Linked DNA regions of Endozoicomonas gorgoniicola. The protein of the gene in region 2 binds, or shares a complex with, the protein of the main gene of each other region. Links are inferred from orthologs where the notes say so. Each region holds a gene or a part of one and is shown on either strand. Other genes may lie near its edges. The genes, in order: pabB and NX722_RS00765.

The links.
Region 1: the proteins of NX722_RS00765 (region 2) and pabB are in contact, whole or in part, in a solved structure (PDB 8RP0), measured with the Escherichia coli proteins. The link is inferred for Endozoicomonas gorgoniicola from one-to-one orthologs.

What each region holds. Positions count from the first base shown.
Region 1 is NZ_JAPFCC010000001.1:1,614,384-1,623,633, forward strand. Bases 4,532-7,400 are described here. They hold pabB (aminodeoxychorismate synthase component I), read right to left. Parts: upstream 6,728-7,400; coding sequence 5,336-6,727; downstream 4,532-5,335. Other genes in these bases: NX722_RS07400 (DUF6506 family protein), read left to right, coding at 4,856-5,155; NX722_RS07410 (isocitrate lyase/PEP mutase family protein), read left to right, coding at 6,990-7,400. In the rest of the region: NX722_RS07380 (M16 family metallopeptidase), read right to left, coding at 1-155; NX722_RS07385 (ABC transporter ATP-binding protein/permease), read right to left, coding at 222-1,877; NX722_RS07390 (TonB-dependent receptor plug domain-containing protein), read right to left, coding at 1,976-3,658; NX722_RS07395 (Plug domain-containing protein), read right to left, coding at 3,579-4,289; more of NX722_RS07410, read left to right, coding at 7,401-7,835; prpC (bifunctional 2-methylcitrate synthase/citrate synthase), read left to right, coding at 7,918-9,042; Fe/S-dependent 2-methylisocitrate dehydratase AcnD, read left to right, coding at 9,129-9,250. UniProt on the Escherichia coli protein: Part of a heterodimeric complex that catalyzes the two-step biosynthesis of 4-amino-4-deoxychorismate (ADC), a precursor of p-aminobenzoate (PABA) and tetrahydrofolate.
Region 2 is NZ_JAPFCC010000001.1:166,023-175,182, forward strand. The notes cover bases 800-3,578. They hold NX722_RS00765 (aminodeoxychorismate/anthranilate synthase component II), read right to left. Parts: upstream 2,589-3,578; coding sequence 2,010-2,588; downstream 800-2,009. Other genes in these bases: trpC (indole-3-glycerol phosphate synthase TrpC), read right to left, coding at 800-909; trpD (anthranilate phosphoribosyltransferase), read right to left, coding at 931-1,965; NX722_RS00770 (hypothetical protein), read right to left, coding at 2,736-3,578. Outside these bases: superoxide dismutase [Cu-Zn] SodC, read left to right, coding at 1-36; more of trpC, read right to left, coding at 100-799; more of NX722_RS00770, read right to left, coding at 3,579-3,890; trpE (anthranilate synthase component I), read right to left, coding at 4,067-5,551; NX722_RS00780 (phosphoglycolate phosphatase), read right to left, coding at 5,973-6,662; rpe (ribulose-phosphate 3-epimerase), read right to left, coding at 6,705-7,382; NX722_RS00790 (RING finger domain-containing protein), read left to right, coding at 7,641-8,267; rplM (50S ribosomal protein L13), read left to right, coding at 8,574-9,002; rpsI (30S ribosomal protein S9), read left to right, coding at 9,015-9,160. UniProt on the Escherichia coli protein: Part of a heterodimeric complex that catalyzes the two-step biosynthesis of 4-amino-4-deoxychorismate (ADC), a precursor of p-aminobenzoate (PABA) and tetrahydrofolate.

The DNA.
Region 1 (9,250 bases), 1.5 Mb from region 2 along the record:
GACGGATTATAACGGATCAGCCCGTCCAGGTTGCGGCTGGTGTTATGGGCGCAGGCCGACAGCAACAGCAGAAGGGCTGCACTTGTCAGGGCCAGAGCCTGCTTTGTTAACCTCTTTCCTATGAGAGGTAGCCGTATGAGGGACAGTCGATGCATCAAATAAATTCCTCTCGCAACGTTTTGTTGTTCGGACAGATAGACAGTATCTGGTTAAACCATGTTTCATTGACTGGCTGATGGCTGATGGCTGATCATGACCACTTTTGTATCAGGCAGGGTTGTGTGCAGTACCTGTTCCAGCCGGTGCCTTGAATCCTCGTCCAGTGCCGACAGTGCTTCATCCAGAAACAGCCAGCGTGGTTTTTGCAATAGCACCCGGGCGATCATCAGCCTTTGGGTTTCGCCACCGGATAGCCGTTGCTGCCAGTTCTGGTTGTTGTTCAGTTCTTCGGTCAGGTGAGGCAGTTCGGCCTGTTTCAGGGCTGAAAGACATTCGTCGTCTGACCAGTCCCCCGACGGGTGCGGATAGCAGAGTATTTCACTCAGCGTGGCATGGGGCAGGTAGGCTTTTTGAGGCACAAACATGCACTGACGGTGATCGGGCAGGTGAACCTGCCCCTCATGGAAGGGCCAGAGACCGGCAAGGCTGCGCATCAGTGTGCTTTTGCCGCTGCCACTGGGGCCGCGAATCAGGGTGTGTCCGGTCAGGAACAGTTCCGGTGCGCTAAACAGCAGCTTCTGCTGAGGGTCTGACAGGGTCAGCGATGACCAGCCGGGCAGGTCGGAGGGTTGTTCCGGTGTCGTATCCTCCAGACCATCAATTTGATCGGAAAAGGAGATCAGGCGATCCGTCACCGCCCACCATTCAGACACCTGTTCATAGGCATCCACAAACCAGCTGAAGGCTTCCTGAACCCGGTAAAAGCCGGTGGCCGTCTGCATCATGTCACCGAGTTGCAGAGCACCACTCATCATCCGTGGTGCTGCCACCAGGTAGGGGAAGATACGTGCCACTTCGTTGTAGCCACTGTTCATGGCACTGAACTGCAACTTGACCCGGGTCAGCCGGTTCCAGTTGTGCCAGATTTTGCCAAACAGGTTAACGGCGCGTTTTTTTTCTGCGGATTCCCCTTGTTGCAGCATCACCGACTCGGCATGCTCACGAACCCGCATCAGATGAAAACGAAAATCCGCTTCCCGGTGCTCCTGTTGGAAGTTCAGCTGCGCCAGCGGGCGAGCCACTTTGTGTGTGATCCAGGTACCAAACACCGAGTAAAGCAGTGCCACCCAGACCATATAACCGGGAATTACCCAGTGACTGTCAGCCCAGTCAAATTCAAGTGACCCCGAGAGGTTCCAGAGAATAATGGTAAAGGAAAACAGGCTGGTGACGGTTCGCAACAGTTGCAGGCTCATGGCCATGGTGCGTTCACAGAATTGATGGATGTCATTGCTGATACGTTGATCAGGGTTATCCGTTGCTTCGGGGTGAAACTGCTGGCGATAGAGTTTCCGGCCACTGAGCCAGCGCTCGAGATAGTCCAGGGTCAGCCAGCGTCGCCAGCGAATATGCAGGGTTCGTCGCAGATAATCTTCAAGCAGGTCAACAGAGGTAAACACCAGCATGATAGCGGCGAACTGCGCCAGCATCATCCAGAAGTCGCCCCACCTTTCTTCATCCATCAGGTTGAAAAAGTCCCGGTTCCAGTTGCTGTACCAGACGGCCAGTTCAACAATCAGGTAATTAAGGGCGACGATGGTTCCTAACAGGAGGCGTGCGCTCCATTTTTCTTCACTGCGCCAGTAAGGCAGGGTCAGGTGCCAGACACGAGCGAGAAAGTCTCGCCATTGTTGCCAGCGTGAGGAGTTTGTAATCATGAATACAGAGCAACGGTACAAAAGAATAAAAGACAGAAAAGCCCTGCAACCGGGCAGGGCATAATCGTGGTAATAGCCGTGTTATAGGTGTCAGGCCATCAGAACTGGTAACCAGCTTCCAGCCAGAACTGGCGACCCGGGGAGTAAATGCTGAACTCCCCCTTATTGCTGTTACCTTGCGTTTCCAGTCTGCGGACTTTGTTGAGAACGTTCAGCACTTCAAATTGCAGATACGCTTTCTGGTTGCGCACCACCGGGATTGTCCAGCGAAGTTTAGTGTCCCATTGGGTATGAGAGCCATAGTCATAGCTTTTGAATGCATCAATTTTATCCTTCACATCACGAGTAATACGGCTGTATCCCTTCACAGGCGCTTTGACATAAACCCGGTTACTCCATTTCACCCGATACTGGGGCAGGTCCATATCAAGATTGAGGCGAACGGTCCACTCTTCACTGTTACTGTTGACTTTTTCTTCCATTTCCCGGCGAGTCATTTTTTTGCCGTCAAGATACCCTACCGAGTCACGGAATTCATTAGCTGCCACGTCAGTTCTGTCGGTGTCCAGGTAGTCGGCTGCCAGAGTACCTTGCCATTGTGTCTGACCTAATACCCAGGGTCTGATATTGCTTATTTGCAATGTGTAAATATCAGCCTTAAACGTTTTGCCATTAATATATTTTTCCGGGTTTTCGGTTTGGTCATATACAAGGCGGTCATGGTATTTACGATTGTTATAGCGGGCAACCAGAAGAAAATTCCCCAGCCTCTGGTTAATGCCAAGCGTTAGCTCGTCAGAAAAGGGGGATTTAAGACCCTCAATTTTTTTGAACCGCCGGCTTTTATCCTTATTCAGGACGGCGACTTTTTCGTTCAGCTTCATAGCGGCAAATGAACGCCCGTAATAGCGGTTAGCTCCGAAGGTTAAGCGGGTATCATCCAGCGCCTGCCAGTTGACTGCAAAGCGGGGAGCAAGGTTGGTACGTTCCAGGTAATCATCTTTTTCCAGGCGAAACCCGGGCCGGAAGCTCCAGTCACCTTTTGTTATCTGGTCTTCAAGATAAATAACAGCTTGGCTGTAGCTTGCATTTGCACTACCAGCACTAGCCTCCAGATTTTCTTCGTCACGGAAAAAAATAACTTTGCCGAAAACATCCTGATCTCGCTCAAAGCGATAACGTGTATAGTTGAATTGCACACCGGAAGTCAGATCATGCTTTGCTCCGGCAAAGTTCAGCGAGTCATGGGAGTAATCCAGTTTTAGCTGTGTTGTCTCTTGATTTATGCGGCTGTCTCCATAGCCACCATTGACATAGGAGTCAAAGGTATCAGGGTCAACAACGGTAACTACTGAACTACTGTTTGAGTCCCGGTCATCATGATAATTGTCATAGGCGACAGTGGCTTTAAGTTGCCCGCTACTCAATCGCTGCTGCCACTGTGTGGTCAGGCCAAACGCACGATGCTGATCAACAAAGTTATTCCCGACCGTATCCCCCCAAAACAGCCGTTCTTCATAAGAGGAATAACGCAAATTGACATCCAGTGTGCTATCAGCGCCTGCCTGCCAGGTGAAGTTCGCCATCACATTGTCGGAACGGCGTTTCTGCTGACGACTGTCAATATCGCCTTCTTTATTAACAATGCGGTTTTGCTTGATATCTGAGTCACGACGGCTGACACCCAGTACGACCCCAAGATTATCTGTCAATCCCTGCTGGGTAATCAGGCTGGAATTGAGAGGTGTATTTCTCGGGCTGAGTCTTTTTAGCACGATCATAGTTTTTATCCACCTTCATTGATGCCCAGGAAGAGCCAGTGGTGCGGTATCGAACCGAGGTGCTGTTAACGCCGCTGTAGCTTAACGGCTCGGCATCAACGACACCGCCGGTAAAGCCACCCAGACTTGCCGGTATATTGGCACCGTAGACGGTAATGCTGCCAAGCATATTGGCATCAAGAAAATAACCCTGTCCGGAACTTTTGCCCGGCATCACACCATTTGAATCAAGGTTCAGAGTATTTGTCGGATCAATATCGTTGTTAACAGACATACCGTTAATCATGAAAGCGGTCTGTTCAGGGTCGGCACCATTGATTGATATATCCGACGGACGAATTTCACCACCCAGAAAGCCATTTTCAGATTTTGAATCAAACCGGACACTGGGGTTTGATTTCAGAAAGTCGGTCAGGTTGCCATTGCCGGAAGGCGTGTTGGCAATGGCTTCACTGTCCAGCGTGGTTTTTGAAGTCAGCTGGTCGTCGGCTTTATCCCTGACGACGACGACCACATCTTTGTTGTTCTGGTTTTGCGACTCTGAATTTGCAGAAGATGTTCCGTCTGCCATGGCAGATTGAGTCACAATGGCACTGACCGCCAGTGCCAGAGTAGTTTTGTGTATTAGCATTGGTTCTACTTTTGAATGTAAACGCTGAGGTTTTTTTTCTAATAGCGGTGTATTGACTGTTTAAAATACAGGGGGTTGACCCTTTCTATTTCTATGAAAATCGATGAACAATGACCTGAGCTTTATTGCGCCTGACCGGCTTCTGGATAAGTAAAAGCGGTGTCACGGGTTGGAACTATACTTAAAAATCGATTAAATGATAACCATTTCCATTTGCGAATTATACGTATTCGAATTAGCTCTTTCTGGCTCAGGTGTTGAATCTCCATCTCATGCTCCTTCTTGTTTCTTCCAATGGCAGGAACAATCATGGGGCAGCCGGAGTAGCTCGGAAGTAGTTGAGGTGTAGCTGGGAAGTAGCTGTCGTATATTTGGAGAAGATCAAAAAAATCCGGTTCATTGGCCGGGATCCAGAAAATCAGGGTTGTACTCTGTATTATGGAGAATAAGCCTGAGTTGATTCAGGTCAATAAGCGAGAGTTCCTGGTTCTTTTTTGATTCGCATTCACTTCATGCTTCGTATAATAACCGTTCATCGTTAATACAGTTTTCATGGTGTAATAAAAATGAAATTAAGTAATTACGCTTTCCTTATGATCGGTGCTGGCTACAACCCGGCACAGCTTTCCATACTTGAGTCAGAGGCATTTTCAACAACGGTTATCTGCGTTGAGGATATTGATATGGCCTGCAGTGAAGCTAAAAAACTGGTCTCCCAAGGGGTTCAGTTGATAGAGCTTTGTGGCGCTTTTAAAGAGGGCATGGTGGATGCTGTTATTGATGCTGTAGGCGGCAAAATACCTGTTGGCAACATGAGCATGAGGGATAGCGAACGCGCGAAATTGATGGAACTCCTCCAGAGCTAACCCCGTGAATAGGCACCTGACCCTGAATCGACTCAGGGTCAGGTGCCCCCTCCCGCAAATAATTACCCACCAACAACAGGTTTATGATCACAATGCCAAGCATCAGGTTGACCAGCTGGTTGCCGGTATAGTGAACAAAAGACAACGTGATTCGGGAGTTTCCGCAGTACCTTGCCACCATCACATGCTTTCCAGACCACGCATCAGGTTTTTAACCTTGGTGACAGACTCCTGATATTCCTGTTCACAGTTTGAATCGGCCACAATGGCACCACCGCCCCAGCAGTGTAGTTGATTGTTCCGGGCCATCAGTGAGCGGATGGTAATACTGGTATCCATCTGCCCATCCGTGCTGATATAGCCAATTGACCCGCAATAAATGTTTCGCGTAGACGCTTCCAGTTCCTGGATGATCTCCATGGAGCGAACTTTGGGAGCGCCGGTAATAGAGCCTCCGGGAAATGCGTGAAATAACACGTCCAGAGCATGACGGTCTTCTGCCAGCTCCCCCGTCACTGTGCTAACCAGATGATGCACGTTGGCATAGCTCTCAAGAGCAAAAAGGCGGGGTACTTTTATGCTGCCTGTTTTACAGATTTTTCCCAGGTCATTGCGCAGCAGATCAACGATCATCAGGTTCTCTGCCCGGTCCTTCTCACATTCCATCAATTCCCGGGCATACTGTCGATCTTCCTGCTCTGTCTCCCCCCTGGGGCGTGTGCCTTTTATGGGGTGGGTCTCTACATGACGGCCTGAGACTTTGATGAAGCGCTCCGGAGAGTGACTGAGAATCTCAAAGTCGGGGTGTGACAGATAGGCAGAATAAGGCGCAGGGCTGACTTTTCGCAATGCCTTATAGGCTGGCCAGCTGTTGCCCTGATAGTGGGCAATAAACTCCTGGGTCAGGTTCACTTCATAACAGTCGCCGGCAAGAATGTAGTCCTGAATTCTGTTAAAGGCTTCTTCATACTCGGTTTTGCTGATGGAAGGGGTAAAGCCACGGGTTATTTTAAACGCTGCTGGCCGGGCTGCTGGCCGGGCTGCTGGCTGGCTGTCGATCAGGGCCATAACCTTTTCTCTTTCCTGTTCCGGGCAATCCGGGTGAAAGACAATCTGTGTCGACTGCTGTTCATGGTCTGAGATCAGCGCCCAGTGGTACAGGCCAACACTCATTAAAGGTGTTTCTATCTCACGCCTGGAAATTCGACCCGGTTCCAGTACCGATGCCAGCTCATAGCCCCAGAAGCCTATTGCGCCGCCGGTAAAGGGCAGGGTATTGTTTACGACAGATGTCATTTGTTCCAGCAGTTCGGACAGACAGTCAAAGGGTGACTGGATGGAATGGTCAGTACTTTCCCCGGTTAAATGATTGGTAACAGTCACTTGCCCGTTATTGTCTACCGCTACAACGGCCCATGGATTGGCGGAGATGATGTCGTAACGACTGTGTGATCCTGAATACTCTGAACCGCAGCTGTCGAGAAAGCAGGGCAGGGTTTCATTCAGAAAATGTTCAAACCAGATACTGGAGTCATCCAGATAGTCCAGATCAACGATGATCAGTTCGTTCATATAGGCCATAAAGTAGCGAGAAAATTAGTAGCGAGAAAAAAGTAACAAGCAAAAAATTGATAGCATTCTACCTGTAGTCAATGTTTACCGCCATGAACAATGTAGACACATTGCCCGATTCTGTATAGAGATCGTTCAGGTCTGATTCAGAGACTGGGTTTGTGTGTGCTGGCACATTAGAATACTGTTTCCTAGAATCCTGTATTGATGTCGCTGATGTTCAAACAATAGCTCAAGCAATAGTTCAAAGGAGTGCGTTAATATGTCACTGACGGATAAAGACAACGCCCTGACTCACCTGATTATGAAGCAGGGCATTGTAACCGCCCCGGGTGTTTATGATGGCCTCTCTGCCCGTCTGGCAGAAGAAGCCGGTTTTTCGGCGCTTTACGGCAGTGGTGGAGCCATTGCCCGCAGCACTGGTGTACCCGATATTGGTCTGTTAACCCTGACGGAAGTGGTTGAGCGGGTTCGGCAGATTTGTGAGTCCACGTCTCTGCCGGTGATTGCTGATGCCGACACGGGTTTTGGTAATGAGGTCAATGTTAAGCGAACGGTTGAGCTGTTCAAAGGTGCCGGAGTGGCTGCCTTTCACCTTGAAGACCAGGAGTTTCCCAAGCGTTGCGGTCATCTGGATGGTAAATCCCTGATCGCTGTTGATGAGATGTGCAGAAAAATTGAGGTGGCCAGCAAATATGCCGGGGAGGTTGTGGTCATAGCCCGTACCGATGCGATTGCTGTCACCGGCTTTGACGATGCCATTGCCCGGGCCAACGCTTATGTTGAGGCTGGTGCCGACATGCTCTTTGTCGAAGCGCCGCAGACGGTTCAGCAGATTGAAGCCATCGCCAGACAGGCACCGGGTCCCAAACTGATCAACATGTTTTATGGCGGAAAAACGCCGTTGGTGCCAGCGACTGACCTGAAAGCCATGGGTTATCAGCTGATTATTATTCCGTCTGATTTACAGCGTGCTGCCATGACGGCTATGAAAGAAGTGCTGGATGTGATCCGGCGTGATGGCGACAGCGGAGCGGTTGCGGATGATATGCTGACTTTTCAGGATCGTGAACGTCTGGTCAGAACAAAAGAGTTTTTAAATCCTTAATAATCAGAAAGATATTACAAATAATTAAAGTAATGTCTTACTTTAATAATAACAACATCCATAACAAGAATGGAGTAACACCATGGCTGAGAAAAAAGTGGGTGGCGCAGGTCTGCGTGGCCAGAGTGCGGGATCAACGGCGCTATGTACCGTAGGCCAGTCTGGTACCGGCCTGACTTACTGTGGTTATGACATTTCCGAACTGGCAGACCACGCTACCTTTGAGGAAGTGGCTTATCTGCTGTTCAATGGCGACCTGCCCAATAGCAGTGAACTGCGGGGTTATAAAGAACGACTGAAAGCCTTCCGGGGGCTGCCTCAGCCATTAAAGGTCTGCCTTGAGCAGATTCCTGCAGATGCTCACCCCATGGATGTATTACGAACCGGTACATCCGTTCTTGGCAATCTCGAAACCGAGAAAAGCTTTACTGAGCAGCAGGATGTAGCGGACCGTCTGCTGGGGGCTCTTCCTTCAATCCTTCTGTACTGGTACCACTTCAGCCACAATGGTGAACGGATTGAGACTGAAGTCGGTGACGATTCCATTGCTGGTCATTTCCTGACCATGCTTCATGGCAAAGAACCCCTGGCTGACCACCGTCGCTGTCTGGATGTTTCGCTGATTCTGTACGCCGAACATGAATTTAATGCATCAACGTTTACAGCCAGGGTCTGCGCCTCCACCCTGTCGGATATGCATTCCTGTGTGACCGGCGCCATTGGTTCCCTGCGTGGACCGCTGCATGGCGGTGCCAATGAAGCCGCCATGGCTATGATCGAACAGTTCAGTTCGGTGGATGAGGCGATGGAAGGTGTCAAAGGCATGCTGGCACGCAAAGACAAGATTATGGGTTTTGGTCATGCCATCTATCGCGAGTCTGATCCGCGCAATGCGATTATCAAGAAGTGGTCAAAGCAACTGGGCGAAGCGGTGGGGGACCAGATACTCTATCCGGTTTCCGAAGCCATTGAACAGCTGATGTGGGATGAAAAGAAACTGTTCTGTAATGCGGATTTCTTCCATGCCTCTGCCTACAACTTCATGGGTATTCCCACCAAACTGTTTACGCCCATTTTTGTTTGTTCAAGGGTTTCTGGCTGGACGGCTCACGTGATGGAGCAGCGGGCAAATAACCGGATCATCCGTCCTTCTGCCGATTATATTGGCTCGGAGCCACGCAGCTGGGTGCCGCTGGCAGACCGTTAACAGCGGGTTGATTCAGTCGCCATCCGGACTCCGGCTGGCTCCTTTCCTTTTGACCCGGTGGATTCATTGTTATGAGTACAGCAGTTATGAACACTGCCTATCGAAAACCCTTACCAGGGACTGATCTGGATTATTATGACACCCGGGCTGCCGTTGATGCGATTCAACCGGGGGCTTACCTTAAGCTGCCATACACTTCCCGGGTACT
Region 2 (9,160 bases):
GGCGGTGCCAGAATCGCCTGTGGGGTAGTGAAGTGACAGGCAAAATCTCCTGACGTCATTCCCGCCTTCGCGGGAATGACGGGAGATGATAATAGCTAATTAGAGGCGGTGTCCAAACAGGGTTTTCAGCCCATCACCCGGGTTCTCCTGTCGCATAAAGGCTTCTCCGACCAGAAAGCTGGTAACACCCCGGGCAAACATGGCATCAACATCTTCAATGGTATGAATACCACTTTCGGTAATAACCTTGCGATCTGTTGGAATAGAAGACAGGAGTTCAAAGGTATTATCCAGGGTGACTTCAAACGTGTGCAGGTTACGGTTGTTGATGCCAAGCAGAGTACCCTGTAGAGGCAGTGCTCGCCTGAGTTCTTCTGCACCGTGGACTTCCACCAGAACGTCCATACCCAGATCAAGGGCGACGCTGCTCATTTCAACCAGCTGCTCATCGGTCAGGCAGGCGACAATCAGTAGCACACAGTCGGCGCCCAGCATCCGGGACTCGTAGATCTGCCACACGTCAACCATAAAGTCTTTACGCAGAACCGGCAGGGAGCAGGCATTTCGTGCTTCCTGCAGGTATTGCTCAGAGCCCTGAAAAAAGTCACTGTCCGTCAGAACGGACAGGCAGCTGGCTCCCGCCTGCTCATAGCTTCTGGCGATGTCGGCAGGGTGAAAGCTTTCCCGGATCACACCTTTGCTGGGAGAGGCTTTTTTGATTTCTGCAATGATTCCCGCCTGGCCGTCCGATGTACGCTGTTCCAGACTGTCTGCAAAGCCCCGGGCCGGAATGGCTGCACGGGCTCTGGCCATCACTTCATCAAGAGAAAGCGACTTTTGTCGTTCAGCAATCTCTTCAAACTTGCGTTCGACGATGGTCGTGAGAATAGTAGGGGTAGACATAGACATTCCTGTTAATCCGCTAGCCTGTTATTCAGCCAGAGCGCTGGTAAAGGTAGACAGTTCATGCAGTTTTTCCAGAGCCAGACCGCTGGCAATGATATCCTGAGCCATGGCAACCCCCTGCTGCATGGTCCGGGTCACACCGGAGACGTAAATAGCAGCACCGGCATTCAGGGCAATCATATCGGCGGCTTTTCTGGCATTGATGCTGTCACGTTTACCGAGGGCATTGCGGATCAGTTCCAGAGATTGTGCAGAATCTTCAACGTTCAGTCCGATCAGGCTTCGTGACTCGATATCAAAGTCTTCCGGCTTGATCAAGGTTTCTGAGATGTTGCCCTCTTTCAGTTCGACAACAAAGGTTTCGCTGGCAATGCTGATTTCATCCAGACCATCCTGAGAATGAACCACCATCACATGTTTATTGCCCATCTCTTTCAGCACTTCAGCCATTGGGCGACACAGTTCCTGGGTAAACACACCAATCACCAGATTGGGTACACCAGCCGGGTTGGACATTGGGCCAAGAATGTTGAAAAAGGTGCGGATGCCCAGCTCTTTACGGATAGCTGCTACATTTTTGGTAGCAGCATGGTGTGCAGGTGCGAACATAAAGCCAACACCAACCTCCTCAATACAGCGGGCTACCTGTGCCGGAGAAATATTCAGGTTAACCCCGCTGCGCTCCAGCAGGTCGGCGCTGCCGCTGGAGCTGGATACGCCCCGGTTACCGTGTTTGGCCACATGGGCGCCAGCCGCCGCTGCGACCAGTGACGACGCTGTGGAAACATTAAACAGATGCGCGCCATCACCGCCGGTACCGACAATATCGACCAGGTGGTCGGCATTAACATTCACATGGGTTGCCATTTCCCGCAGCACAGTGGTGGCACCGGTAATTTCCTCGATGCTCTCACTTTTCATGCGCATGGCGGTCAGGAAGGCGCCAATCTGACTCTGGGTACACTGGCCGGACATGATGTCACGCATTACGTCAATCATTTGGTCACGACTCAGGTCGAGGTTCTGTACCGCCAGTGAAATTGCTTCTTTTATATTCATGATTGTTGCTCTAATCCTTGTTGCTCTAAAAGTTGCTGCTTTAATCAGATCTTCAGAAAGTTTGCCAGCATGTCATGACCGTGGTGGGTCATAATGGACTCCGGATGAAACTGTACCCCTTCGACAGGCAATGTCTTGTGGCGCACGCCCATGATTTCATCTTCCCGGCCGTCATCAAACTGTGTCCATGCCGTGACTTCCAGGCAGTCTGGTAGTGATTCTTTTTCAATGATCAGGGAGTGGTAGCGGGTGGTAGTGACAGGGTCTGGCAGACCGGCAAAAACACCTTCATTTTTATGGTATATAGGAGAGGTTTTGCCATGCATCACCTGGCGAGCCCTGACCACTTTACCGCCGTATACCTGTCCGATGCTCTGGTGTCCGAGGCAGACGCCCAGTATCGGTAGTTCACCCTGAAAGCGGCGAATGGTCTCCATGGAAACACCGGCTTCATTGGGGGTACAGGGACCGGGCGAAATAACAATCCGTTCCGGATTGAGTTTTTCAATATCAGCGATGGTGATTTCGTCGTTACGATGCACTTCAACTCTGGTACCCAGTTCGCCAAAGTACTGCACCAGATTCCAGGTAAAGGAGTCGTAGTTGTCGATCATTAGCAGCATGCTTATTTCAGTTCCGTACTGTTCAAACCTTAAGCTTCAGGGTACCGGAATATACCACAGCTGGCAGAGGTGTTCTTTATTTGAGGAACAGGCGGCTCGGGAGTCTGAATTCTTAAAATCAGAATAAGTTGACAACAGGTAGCGGCATCATTGAGTAATGCAGCGATTTGGTTGTTCCTCTTCTTCAGAATGGGGCGAACCTTCTTCAGTGTTGGGCGAATCATCTTGAGAGTAGGCTGAGTCACCTTCAGAGTAGCCTGAATCCTCGCCTCTGTCGGTTCGAAGCGGAAGCAGGGGCGGATTATCGTCTCGTATGCCTGAAGGCATGCGACTCCAAAGGGTTATTGCTACGAGTATGTCGCCAGCGTTGCCGCTTATAGCTGGTTGGCTTGGATTTCGATGGTCAAGCTTTGCATAAAATGAGCAGGGAGGATAACTTCCCAGCCTACTGACATCACTGGGGTAAAACCGAGAAGCGATAAAATATAAATTGAAATAAGCCAAACACGATGGCATGGGAGCTTCTGAATGAAGCCTGGCAGGATCGATGTTAAGCGGAACGAAGACGCCTCCTGGGCCTCCCAGGCTTCCTTCATGAAAATCAACATCATACCTCGGTGTTTTGCACTTCTCACAAATCGGCGGCTTGCTCGAAGTGTCTGGTTTTTTTGGTTTATTGTTATTGTTTGTTCCTTTTCTGTCATTGCCCTGATTTCCATCACCTCCGCTTGCAGCCGACATCATGTAGACCTGTATCAGCCTGTCGGGGTGAAAAAAGCTGCCAGCAGTGTCGATATATAACTCACTCATTAACTTTTCCGGGAAACTTTTCAGAGTCTTTTTTTCAACGGTTGTTATATCCGCCAGAAAACAACCTTTGCCCTGCAAGTCAATGATCTGACCGTTTTTGTTGTTATAAGTGATCAGTACCGGTTTGTCAGACTCAATAATCACTGTCGTATTTTGATGTTGAAAATCGTATTCGTACCCGGGCGCTACACCGCTTTCAGGTGAAGCGTCAACAGTTAAAATTCCCTGAAACTGGATTCTGTACTCATTATCCATAGCGTCATTGTCTGGCGCTAACAAAAGGGTGCTGGAATTATTTATATCGTATGGTGATATTGCATCCGGCTGATCCAAAACTAACTTTTTAAATTCGTCGTTTATTGATTTAACAGGAGTGTAAGGAATAAAGTCAGGCCAGTAGGGGGTGTCTGTTTTGGCAGAGAGTGCCTGGAGAATAAGCAAAACTGCGAGTGAGCATCTGATAATCTGATATCGAAATAAACTGCCGGTCATGGAATACCTCAATTTCAATATTTTTTGTGAGGTAGCAGTGTAGCGTTTCGGTTATTTCAAGGGTGTTATTTTTGCTAATAAGCAGAGGGGTATTTATTTTGATCGAAATGCTGGCGCAAACTCGCTCCTTCTGGAGCGAGTAGCTCACTTATTTATCCCGGGAAAATTTCAGGAAATCAGGAGGGTGTCAGGAAACCCGTTTGAGCCATGGCAACGGCGCGAAACAGAGCCCGGCCTTTATTCATGGTTTCTTTCCATTCCAGTTCAGGCACCGAGTCTGCAACAACGCCAGCACCAGCCTGAACATGCAGTTGACGACCTTTGATAACTGCCGTTCGGATGGCAATGGCTGTATCCATATTACCGTTCCAGCCAAGATAGCCTACAGCACCACCGTAGACACCGCGCTTCACAGGTTCCAGTTCATCAATGATTTCCATGGCGCGTACTTTCGGGGCTCCGCTGAGGGTGCCTGCGGGCAGGGTAGCCTTGAGTACGTCGATCGCATCCAGCCCCGGTTTCAGGCGACCAGTGACGTTGGACACAATGTGCATGACATGGGAGTAACGTTCGACAATCATTTTGTCGGTCAGGGTCACGGAGCCGGTTTGAGCCACACGACCAATGTCGTTTCTACCAAGGTCAATCAACATCAGGTGTTCAGCGAGCTCCTTGGGGTCGTTCAGCAGCTCCTGTTCCAGAGCCCGATCCTTTTCTTCGGTTTCACCCCGTTTGCGGGTGCCGGCAATCGGGCGAACAGTGATCTCTCCGTCTTCCAGGCGCGCAAGGATTTCCGGCGATGAACCCACAACGTGGAAATCCCCCAGATCCATGTAATACATATACGGCGACGGGTTAGTACTGCGGAGGGCGCGGTACAGATTGAGTGGAGAACTGTCGTAAGGGATGGTCATACGCTGGGAAGGCACGACCTGCATGGCATCACCTGCCAGAATGTACTGGCGGATAGTTTCTACAGCAGCCTTGAAAGGCGCTTCGCCAAAACCAGACTGGAAGTCCTCTTCTGTGACAGGGTTCAGTGAGGCCTGAACGGGTGCCTGAACGTTGGTGGTCTGCAGGCGGCGAACCAGATCGTCAAGCCGGTATTCTGCTTTAGCAAGAGCTGCTTCGTCGGAAGCGTCAGCGTGTGTGACCAGAATCAGTTTGCCGCTGAGGTTATCGAACACGACCAGTTCATCGGAAATCATCAGCAGAATGTCGGGGGTTCCCAGTTCATCGTGGGGGACGGAGTGTTTCAGGCGGGGTTCAATATAGCGGACGGTGTCGTAAGCAAAGTAACCGACCAGTCCGCCGGTAAAGCGGGGCAGCTCTGGCAGTTCTGGCACTTTATAACGATCTTTAAAGCGATTAATAAAAGCCAGAGGGTCGTCGTTTTCATGGCGCTCAACGATCTCACCGTCTGTTTCCAGAGTAATGATATGCCCGTGAACCCTGAGAACGCTGCGGCAGGGCAGGCCGATCATTGAGTATCGACCCCATTTCTCTCCGCCTTCAACAGATTCCAGCAGGTAGGAATAGCGACCATTGGCCAGTTTGAGATAAGTGGTTAAAGGTGTGTCCAGGTCCGCCAGAATTTCCCGGGTTACGGGAATGCGATTGTATCCTTCACGGGCCAGATGCACGAAAGCTTCAGGCGTCATAACAGTCTCTTGTCAGTAACGGTTTATTTTGCAGTGGTCATCACTGTTGGTGATGCTTGTCAGCACTGGGCCTATTTATAAAACGGGGTGCGACACTTGGTCAGGAAAATTTCAGGTACATTTTCAGGCGCAAGGCCAGACAGACCATCGCCAGGAAGGGATAGCTTGGGAGGAAGGGCTGTATGGCACCATGTCACAGTGATTCACTGTTGACTCCACGCTATATCAGTTGAATGTGCCAGTCATGCAAGGTGCTGGCACCAGTTTGAATCGTTCGGAGGATCAAAGGGTATACGACTGCCGTATTGATTGCAAATGACGCAGAATCGTAAGTAGCTACCCTGTAAGGCTACCCTGTAAGGCTATCCGCTGAGTGCTTGACTTTTTCAGTACCAGAATCAGGAACTCAGCGGGAAAGGGGTCAGAGCAGTTTATCCAGAGTCGTGACAATCAGGTCGGGATTCGAGGCTGCAATCGGCTCACCGTGATTGTAGCCATAGGGAAGGGCTATCACTTTTACACCGGCAGCCCGGGCGGCCTTGATATCGTTGCTGGAGTCGCCAATCATCAGGGCTGTGTCCAGGCTGGCCTCAGCCTTTTCAATGGCATGCAGCAGTGGCAGAGGGTGAGGCTTTTGTTCATCAAGACTGTCTCCGCCGAGGCTGATTTCGAAAAAGTGATCAATGCCCATCAGTTTCAACAGTTTTTCAGTGAAAATCTCGGACTTGTTGGTCACAACAGCCTGTTTTACACCTTTGTCAGCCATAGCCTGAAGAAAGTCTTTGACACCCGGGTAAAGGTGACTGTGCTGACCCACTTCGATGGCGTAGTGGTGCTTGAAACTGTCGTATGCCTTCACAAACACTTCACGGTTGACAATACCCGGCTGGTCGCCCGCCATATCGTCAACCAGGGCGCGTTTGACCAGCGATGGAATACCGTTGCCCACCCACAGACGCACCTTGTCTTCACCGGCTTTGGGCAGGTTCAAATCGTCCAGCATGGCATCAATGGAGATTGCCAGATCCGGAACGCTGTCGACCAGTGTTCCGTCCAGATCGTACATGATCAGCTGTGGCAGGTCGCCTGCCGTGATTTCAGTCAGTTTCATGTTTTCTTTTACCTGATAGTGTCTGTGGACAGACCTGTGAAATTAAACCGGATCAGCCTTGGACAGTTCTTCACGCATCTGGCCAATCGCGGTTTTGTAGTCGTCTGCATTAAAGATGGCAGAACCTGCAACAAATGCATCAGCACCGGCTTCGGCAATCTGGCGGATATTCCGGGCGCTGACGCCGCCATCAATTTCCAGACGGATATCCAGGCCACTGTCATCAATAATTTTGCGAACCCGGCGCAGCTTCTTCAGAGTAGAAGGAATAAACTTCTGACCGCCGAAGCCGGGGTTTACGGACATCAGCAGAACCATGTCCAGCTTGTCAATCACGTAATCAATAATGTCCGGGCTGGTGGCTGGATTCAGCACCAGGCCAGCTTTGCAGCCACTTTCACGGATCATTTGCAGGGTGCGGTCGATATGATGGGATGCTTCCGGATGGAAGGTGATCATACTGGCGCCAGCTTCAATAAAATCCGGTATCAGGCGGTCTACCGGATTCACCATCAGGTGAACGTCAATCGGGGCCGTCACACCGTGGTTACGCAGCGCCTTGCAAACCATCGGGCCAATGGTCAGGTTCGGGACATAGTGGTTGTCCATCACATCAAAGTGAATCCAGTCGGCTCCAGCTTCAATGACCTGATCCACCTCTTCGCCAAGGCGGGCAAAATCGGCAGAAAGAATGCTGGGAGCAATAATAAAGTCACGCATTGTGCTGTGTTCCGGTCTATAGGTCTGTCAGGATTGGCGGGATTTTAGCGGTTTGCCGGGCTGATGTCAGTTCTTGTTGTCATGACGGGCAGAGGTTTGCGCTCTCTTCAGACCAGCTTCCGGATGATGGCAATTTCTTTGCCTGCCTGACTTTGCCTGCCTGACTTTGCCTACCTGAGTAGTGTATTGGCTTCGGCGGAACTTGTCGGTGAATTTTGAGTCCAAGCAGGAAATGGAATTCAACCAGGGACCAGGATTATGGGAACTATAGAGAATGTTGCGCCAGGAGTGGTTTATGGCGGTCAGCAGGAATGTGCAGTTTGCTATGAAAATTATGACGATCATGAACATAAGAAAGTTGTTCTGCCTTGTCAGGGGCAGCATGTGTTCTGCGGCAGGTGTGTTAATAAAGTCCTGGAGAATGAAAAGCCTAGATGCCCCTATTGCCGCGGAGATATAAAATCATTAAAGCCCACACCATCATTGCGTGAACGAATGATTAAAGGACTATCTAATATTCCTTTTGTTGCTGGTGCTTGTGCTGTTGGTGCTTGTGCTGCTGTTGCTTTTAATAATACTGATAGCGGTTATATTCGCAGTGCTGCTGGAGGTGTGATTGCTTCTGTTGGTGGTGCTGTTGGTTATAATATTACTACTGTTGATAATCCAGTCATACAAATAGGTGCTTATCTTGTTGGTTGGACTGGCTTGATTGCTAGTTGGGCTGGCTTGATTACTAGTTTAGGGGCTTATTCTGATTCTGATGAAGTTCTTTATTTCTACTTTTCAGGTTTAATGGCAAGTATTCATTCTATCGAAATGTTTAAACAGTGCAGACGAAGATTGCATGACTACATGATTTCCAGTGAACGTCCTTCGCCTTAAAGAGTCTTTCAGGTACAGGGTACTCCAATGGTAGAGCCGTTGATCATTTCAATAGCAATAAATGTCATATTTCACCCGGCTCTATCCGTAATTGGCTAATTTGTCCAGATAATTACCTCAGCAGGGGTTTTTTTCCTGTTTTCAGCCGCTATAATACGGCTCCCGTTTCCCAATTGAGCGCCCAATGTTTGAGCAGGCCGATTCGGGAACTATTAGCCTGGTTTCTAATTCTGCAAGGTTCACGCTGCGCAGGAACGGCCAAGTAAGAACAGGTATTGCATCTGTAATACTCTTGAGGCGAATTTAATGAAAACTTTTAGTGCAAAGCCAGAAACTGTAAAACGTGACTGGTATGTAGTAGACGCTGAGGGCAAAACCCTGGGTCGTCTGGCTACCGAGATTGCTTCCCGTCTGCGCGGTAAGCACAAGCCTGAATACACTCCTCACGTTGACACCGGTGACTACATCGTTGTTGTAAACGCTGAGAAGGTACACGTATCTGGCCGTAAAGCTACTGATAAGATGTACCATCGTCATACTGGTTACGTTGGCGGCCTGAAGTCCATGAGCTTCGAAAAGCTGATTGCTCACAAGCCAGAGATGGTTATCGAAACTGCTGTTAAAGGCATGCTGCCACGTGGACCTCTGGGTCGCGCTATGTACAGCAAGCTGAAAGTGTACGCTGGTGCCGAGCACAAGCACACTGCACAGCAGCCAAAGCAACTGGAAATTTAATCGGGGGTAGTCATGTCTGTGACACAATACTACGGTACTGGACGTCGTAAGTCTTCTACCGCTCGCGTATTTCTGAAGTCTGGCTCTGGCAGCATCGTTGTTAACGGTCGCTCTCTGGACGAGTACTTTGGTCGTGAAACTGCTCGCATGGTAGTACG